DNA from 3 places in the Lentzea sp. NPDC054927 genome. Region 2 is predicted to be linked to each of the others. Evidence: riboswitches for the same ligand, from Rfam matches in the RefSeq annotation. Region 2 holds a riboswitch; each other region holds the start of a gene.
What was found. A riboswitch is a leader RNA that binds a small molecule or an ion and turns the genes downstream of it on or off. The one in region 2 is predicted to bind glycine.

Region 1 (2,257 bases), on a different contig from region 2:
GGGCGGCCTCCTCTGCGGAGGCCTCACCCAAGTAGTGTGGAGGCCGTGCGCGGCCTCCTTACTCCCCAACGAGTGTTGATCGGGCTCGGCTGCCTGGTCGCACTGATCGCCTGTTGCGGGCTCGCGTGGTGGCAGTGGCAGCGCTTCGAGTCCGCCAGCGGCACGTTCCAGAACCTCGGCTACGTGCTCCAGTGGCCGCTCTTCGGCCTCTTCCCGGCCTTCATGGTGTGGCGTTTCCGCCGTTTGGCGCGCCAGAACCGTGACGCGGATCTCGCACCCGAGCCGGTTGCGCCCGCTCCTGGGCCAGTGGCTACCGTTGACGCCGTCAAACCCGCGCCTGTCGAGTACTTCGACGACGAAGAAGACGCGGAGCTCGCGGCCTACAACCGCATGCTCGCGAACCTCAACGCGCGGGACGGTCGTTGAGCGAAGGCGGGCAGATGAAGGGTGCGTTGACCCGGTTCAGGGTCATGGCTTACGTGGTCGGAGTCTTCCTGCTGCTCCTGGTCGTGGCCATGGTGCTCAAGTACGCCGCGGACATGGGCGGGGCGATGAAGGTCGTCGGCCCGATCCACGGCTTCCTCTACGCCATCTACCTGGTGATTTCCGTCGACCTCGCGCTGAAGCTGCGCTGGTCGATCAAGGGCACCGCGCTCGTGCTGCTCGCCGGCACCATCCCGTTCCTGTCGTTCTGGGCGGAGCGCAAGGTGGTCGAGAAGACTGCGCAGGGCGTGCCGCTGTGACGTTTGGCCTGCTAGCGTCTGGGGCTGACAACTGAACACGGCCGTCGATGTCGCGCGGGAGAGTCCCCTTCAGCGGGGACGCCGAAGGAGCAACTCCTCCCCGGAATCTCTCAGGTACAGGTACCGCACGACGAAGGCAACTCTGGAAAGCAGGCTGCTCGGCAGCCTCGCCCACGGTGCAAGTCGCGCTCCGCGCGGCGAAGCTCTCAGGCTCATGACAGAGGGGGAGGCTCGCTCTAGTGAGGAGTCTCCGATGGACCGTGTCATTCTTCTGATGCCTCAGCCGGCCGCGTCCGGCTCTTCGGCGCACCCTGGAGGAGCGTTCTGATGTCCCGCCTCACGCCTCTGAACGCCGAGCACGAGCAGCTCGGCGCGATGTTCACCGACTTCGCGGGCTGGCGGATGCCGCTGCGCTACTCCAGCGAGCTCGCCGAGCACCACGCCGTGCGCACCACCGCGGGCCTGTTCGACCTCACGCACATGGGTGAGATCGTCCTGACCGGACCGCAGGCGGGCGAGGCGCTCGACTACGCGCTGGTCGGCCACATCTCCGCGCTGGCCGTCGGCAAGGCCCGCTACACGATGATCACCCAGGCCGACGGCGGCGTGATCGACGACCTGATCGTGTACCGCTTGGGCGACCAGGAGTTCATGGTCGTCGCGAACGCCTCCAACGCCCTCGTCGTCGCCGAGGCCCTCGTCGAGCGCGCCGCCGGTTTCGACGTCGAGGTCGCGGACAAGTCGACCGACTACGCGTTGATCGCGATCCAGGGCCCGAAGTCGGTCGAGATCCTGTCCGGGCTGACCGACACCGACCTGTCCACGGTCAAGTACTACGCCTCGTACCCGTCCACCGTGGCCGGCGTCGACGCGCTGCTCGCGCGCACCGGTTACACGGGCGAGGAAGGCTTCGAGCTCTTCGTGGCTCCGGCCGACGCGCCCGCCGTGTGGGCCGCGCTGCTGTCCGCGGGTGAGGCGCACGAGCTCAAGCCGTGCGGACTCGGCTGCCGCGACACGTTGCGTCTCGAGGCCGGAATGCCGTTGTACGGCAACGAACTCACGACCTCCCTCACGCCGTACCACGCTGGTCTGGGCCGTGTGGTGAAGCTCGAGAAGCCGGGCGACTTCGTGGGTCGCGACGCGCTGACGAAGGTGGCGGAGTCCGAAGTGGACTCGGTCCTGGTAGGACTGAAGACCCCCGAGCGCCGCGCCCCGCGCCACGGCTACGCGGTGCTGAACGGCGACGAGGTCGTCGGCGAGGTCACCTCGGGCGCCCTGTCCCCGACGCTGGGCTACTCGGTCGCCATGGCCTACGTGTCCAGGGCGAGTGCCGAGCCCGGCACCCCACTGCTGGTCGACGTCCGCGGCAAGAAGCAGCCGGTCGAGGTCGTCGCACTTCCGTTCTACAAGCGCGCCAAGTAGGGAGATCTTCCAGATGTCCGACCAGTTCAACGCCTCCCTCGCGGAGTACGACCCCGAGGTCGCCGAGGCCGTTGCCGCCGAGCTGGCGCGCC
Region 2 (2,257 bases):
TCTGCCCAGAGCTGGGCGGTCCCGATCGACACGGGGTGCTGGTCGGTGCCGCCGGGGGAGTACCGGAACGGCGCGGAGATCGGACCACTGCCCGAGTACCAGTCAGGTCCGGTGATCGAACCGGTTGTTGAAGATCCGTCCGCGTAGTGCACGGTCGCGGTCCCTCCGGCCGCTCTGTACGAGGACGCCACGAGGAAGTGCGCGGTCAGATAGCGGCCGCGCGGGAGCTCGATCCGCTGTCCGAGAGCCACCGCGTTGTTCTTGGCCTGTGAATTTCCCGGGAAGAGGTACGGCACGCCATCGGCCGTGACCTGCCCGGACGGCAGCGCCTCCGCCGGGAACGCGTAGCCGGAACCGTCGAAGCTGCCGGTCCGGTCCGACGCGGTGTCGATGCCGTCGTTGTCGAAGAGGTGGCCGATGGGGACTGTGACAGGAGCTGGTGCCTCTGCCGCGGTGGCAGCGGGAACAGGGGTGAGCACCAGTGAGGCGAGCAAGGCGACGATGAACGGCTTCCGCATGAGACCTCCGATGTCTGCCTGACCTCACCCTGGCAGCGCTCTCCCCAATGTCAACCATCTCGCGTTGACACTTGGCGGGGGCCGCACATAGCGTTCGCGGTCGAGAACTGAAGACCGGCCGTGGCGCGAAGTGTTGATCACTGGGCGCCGAAACCCGAGTGGGAGAGACCTCGACGATCAGGTCGGGGCGCCGAAGGGGCAAGCTCCCGCACACTCTCAGGCAGCAAGACCGCTCGGGGTAGGCAACTCTGCACGGCGGAGGGGGACGCATGTTTCCTGACCCGTCACAGCCAGAGGAGTCGCCGTGGAGTTCCCCGAGAACCTGCTCTACACCGTCGAGCACGAGTGGGTCGACTGGACGCCGGGCACCCAGGACCCCCTGACCTGCGGAATCACCGAATACGCCGCCGACGCGCTCGGCGACATCGTCTTCGTCCAGCTGCCAGAGGTCGGTGCCAAGGTCGTCACCAACGCGGTCTGCGGCGAGCTGGAGTCCACCAAGTCCGTCAGCGACCTGTTCTCGCCCGTCACTGGTGAGGTGATCGAGGTCAACAGCGCTGTCGTCGACGACCCGGCGATCGTCAACACCGACCCGTACGGCGCCGGCTGGCTGTTCCGGGTTCGCGTCGAGTCGGCGGAGAACCTCCTCACGGCGGCCAAGTACGCCGAACTCACCAAATCTGACTGACCGCCCCACCACCACGAAGGACTGATCAGTGGCGATCAGCGTTTTCGACCTTTTCTCCGTCGGCATCGGACCGTCCAGCTCCCACACGGTCGGCCCGATGCGCGCGGCGGCCATGTTCGTCGAGAAGCTCGGCGACCGAGTGTCCGAAGTGGACCGGGTGCGCGTCGAGCTGTTCGGCTCGCTCGGTGCGACCGGCCACGGCCACGGCAGTCCGAAAGCCGTGTTCCTGGGCCTCGAAGGCAACCATCCGGAAGAAGTCGACCCGACGATCGCGGCCGGCCGGGTCGAGGAGATCATCGCGAGCGGCCGGCTCCGGCTCGGTGGCGCGCACGAGATCGGTTTCGTGCACGACCGCGACCTCGTCATGCACCGCCGCAAGTCACTTCCGTTGCACCCCAACGGAATGAGCTTCGAGGCGTTCAGCGGCGACAAGTCGGTCGAGCGCGCCGTCTACTACTCGATCGGTGGCGGCTTCGTCGTCGACGAGAACGCCTCGGGCACCGACCGGATCAAACCGGACTCGACGCCGTTGGCGCACCCGTTCCTGACCGGCGACGAACTGCTCGCGCGGTGCCGCGAGACCGGCCTGTCGATCAGCGAGATCATGATGGCCAACGAGCTGTCGTGGCGGACTGAAGACGAGGTGCGCCAAGGACTTCTGCACATCTGGCACGTCATGCAGGAGTGCGTGGAACGCGGCTGCAACGAGCACGGCGTCCTGCCCGGCGGCCTGAAGGTCCGCCGCCGCGCCGCCGACATGCGCAAAACGTTGGAGCGCGAGCACTTCGTCACCGACCCGCTGCGCGTCATGGACTGGGTCACGCTCTTCGCGTTGGCGGTCAACGAGGAGAACGCGGCGGGCGGCCGTGTCGTCACCGCACCGACCAACGGTGCGGCCGGCATCGTGCCCGCGGTGCTGCACTACTACACGAAGTTCGTGCCGGGAGCTTCCGACGACGGCGTGGTCCGGTTCCTGCTCACGGCGGGCGCGATCGGCGTGCTGTTCAAGGAGAACGCCTCGATCTCCGGCGCCGAGGTCGGCTGTCAGGGC
Region 3 (2,257 bases), on a different contig from region 2:
CGAGTTCCTCGACTCGGTGTCTCCGGAGGACTTCAGGGGCGCGGACACATAGGCGTGTCGCTGTCCGTCTCGTTTGGAACCGGCGTAACCCACGGGTGTGTCGCTCGGCTGGGCTACTTTCCGCTGGCATTGCTCGCTAAACGATCACTAAACGTCACCTGAACGTCCCACATCGGGTGACGCTGTGACTCTCCACCTCAGGTTGAGGGTCGATCCTCCCCGCGCGTCGCGTTGACCTGCCCTCCGGCCGGTCTTACCGTCGAACTCGAGTGGACGTCACCCGGTTCGTGAGAGCTGACGTGGTGGCTTGACGGCCTCGACTTTCGTGGCCGTTGGCGAGGGGAGGCAGGCGTGGCCGAGGAAGCGCCCGTGAGGGCCGAATCCGGGCAGCAGGGTGAGCTGTTCCCGGACTCCTCGCTGCCGGACGAGCTCGTCGGCTACCGGGGTCCCGCGGCGTGTCAGATCGCGGGAATCACGTACCGGCAGCTCGACTACTGGGCCAGGACCGGACTCGTCGCTCCGACGATAAGGATGGCCCACGGTTCCGGGAGTCAACGGCTCTACTCCTTCAAGGACATCCTGGTCCTGAAGGTGGTGAAGAGACTGCTGGACACCGGCGTCTCGTTGCAGAACATCAGGGTCGCCGTGGACCACCTGCGCCGCCGTGGCGTGCAGGACCTGGCGAAGATCACCCTCTTCTCGGACGGCACGACCGTCTACGAGTGCACCTCACCGGAAGAGGTCGTCGATCTGCTGCAGGGCGGTCAGGGCGTGTTCGGCATCGCGGTGAGCGGTGCGATGCGGGAGATCTCCGGGACGATCCACGAGTTCCCGGCCGAACGTGCGGACGGCATGGAGATCGCTCCCATGACGGAGGACGAGCTGACGCGCCGCCGGCGGGAGCGCGCGACCGGCTGATCGGTGCTGATCGGTGAGACGTAGGTCGCGTCCCTGGGGACTACCTGGGCTGCCTGCGGGTATTCTTCACGGGTAGTCGCTGAACTCAGGCGGGAGAGACCGGGGTTTCGAAACCCGGCGCCGAAGGAGCAAGTCCCTCCCCGGGAACCTCTCAGGCATCCAGGACCGCGTGAGCGAGACGCCTCTGGAAAGTGGACCGCTGAAGAGTGTGCTGAAGACTTTTCTGCGGTCCCGCCGACGGTGAAAGCCCCGCCTCACAACGGGGTGAACCTCTCAGGCGCCCGTCACGGGTACGGACAGAGCGGGGAGGGCACAGGACACGTGTGCCCGCAGCCACCCCCGGAGGCGTTTGATGACGCAGGACCGCATTCCGCTCGCCGCTCTCGAGCACGGCATCCCGTTCGCCGACCGCCACGTCGGTCCGCGCCCCGCCGAACTCGCGCGCATCCTCGACGTCATCGGCGTCGGATCGCTGGAGGAGCTGGCGCAGCGCGCGGTGCCTTCGTCGATCCACGAGCGCGACCTCGTGCTCGACCTGCCGGCGCCGGCCACCGAGACCGAGGCGCTGGCCGAGCTGCGTGAGCTCGCGTCGCAGAACCGCCCGATGACGCAGATGATCGGCCTCGGCTACTACGACACCGTCACGCCGGGCGTCATCCTGCGCAACGTGCTGGAGTCGCCCGCCTGGTACACCGCGTACACGCCGTACCAGCCGGAGATCTCGCAGGGCCGGCTCGAGGCGCTGCTGAACTTCCAGACCATGGTCGGCGACCTGACCGGCCTGCCGGTCGCGAACGCGTCCATGCTGGACGAGTCGACCGCCGCCGCCGAGGCCATGACCCTGGTGCGCCGCGCGGGTCGCTCGAAGTCGAACAAGTTCGTCGTCGACGCCGACACGCTGCCGCAGACGCTGGCCGTCATCGAGACGCGCGCCGAGCCGCTGGGCATCGAGATCGTCGTCGCGGACCTGTCGCAGGGCATCGAGGGCCTCGGCCTGGGCGGCGACTTCTACGGCGTGCTGCTGTCGTACCCCGGTGCGTCCGGTGTGGTGCGCGACCAGGCCGCGCTGATCGAGGAGATCCACGCGGCGGGCGCGCAGGCCGTCGTCGTCGCCGACCTGCTGGCGCTGACGCTGCTGCGCGCGCCGGGCGAGATCGGCGCGGACGTCGTCGTCGGCACCACGCAGCGCTTCGGCGTGCCGATCGGCTTCGGTGGCCCGCACGCCGGGTACATGGCCGTCCGGTCCGGACTGGAGCGCCAGCTGCCCGGCCGTCTCGTCGGTGTCTCCGTCGACTCCGACGGGTCGCTGGCCTACCGCTTGGCGTTGCAGACGCGTGAG

Region 1: another riboswitch for glycine. It lies ahead of gcvT (glycine cleavage system aminomethyltransferase GcvT); the one in region 2 lies ahead of gcvH (glycine cleavage system protein GcvH).
Region 3: another riboswitch for glycine. It lies ahead of gcvP (aminomethyl-transferring glycine dehydrogenase); the one in region 2 lies ahead of gcvH (glycine cleavage system protein GcvH).

Annotation. Positions count from the first base shown of each region.
Region 1 is NZ_JBSGXZ010000078.1:1,421-3,677, reverse strand. It holds gene ACWGE0_RS44795 (hypothetical protein) at 46-426, shown strand; gene ACWGE0_RS44790 (DUF3817 domain-containing protein) at 441-743, shown strand; glycine riboswitch at 789-879, shown strand; glycine riboswitch at 881-971, shown strand; gene gcvT (glycine cleavage system aminomethyltransferase GcvT) at 1,071-2,165, shown strand; gene glyA (serine hydroxymethyltransferase) at 2,179-2,257, shown strand, end outside.
Region 2 is NZ_JBSGXZ010000016.1:14,867-17,123, reverse strand. It holds gene ACWGE0_RS22155 (alpha-L-fucosidase) at 1-518, opposite strand, end outside; glycine riboswitch at 668-760, shown strand; gene gcvH (glycine cleavage system protein GcvH) at 823-1,206, shown strand; gene ACWGE0_RS22145 (L-serine ammonia-lyase) at 1,235-2,257, shown strand, end outside.
Region 3 is NZ_JBSGXZ010000008.1:278,450-280,706, reverse strand. It holds gene ACWGE0_RS16070 (bifunctional nuclease family protein) at 1-52, shown strand, start outside; gene ACWGE0_RS16065 (MerR family transcriptional regulator) at 352-918, shown strand; glycine riboswitch at 999-1,096, shown strand; glycine riboswitch at 1,101-1,220, shown strand; gene gcvP (aminomethyl-transferring glycine dehydrogenase) at 1,271-2,257, shown strand, end outside.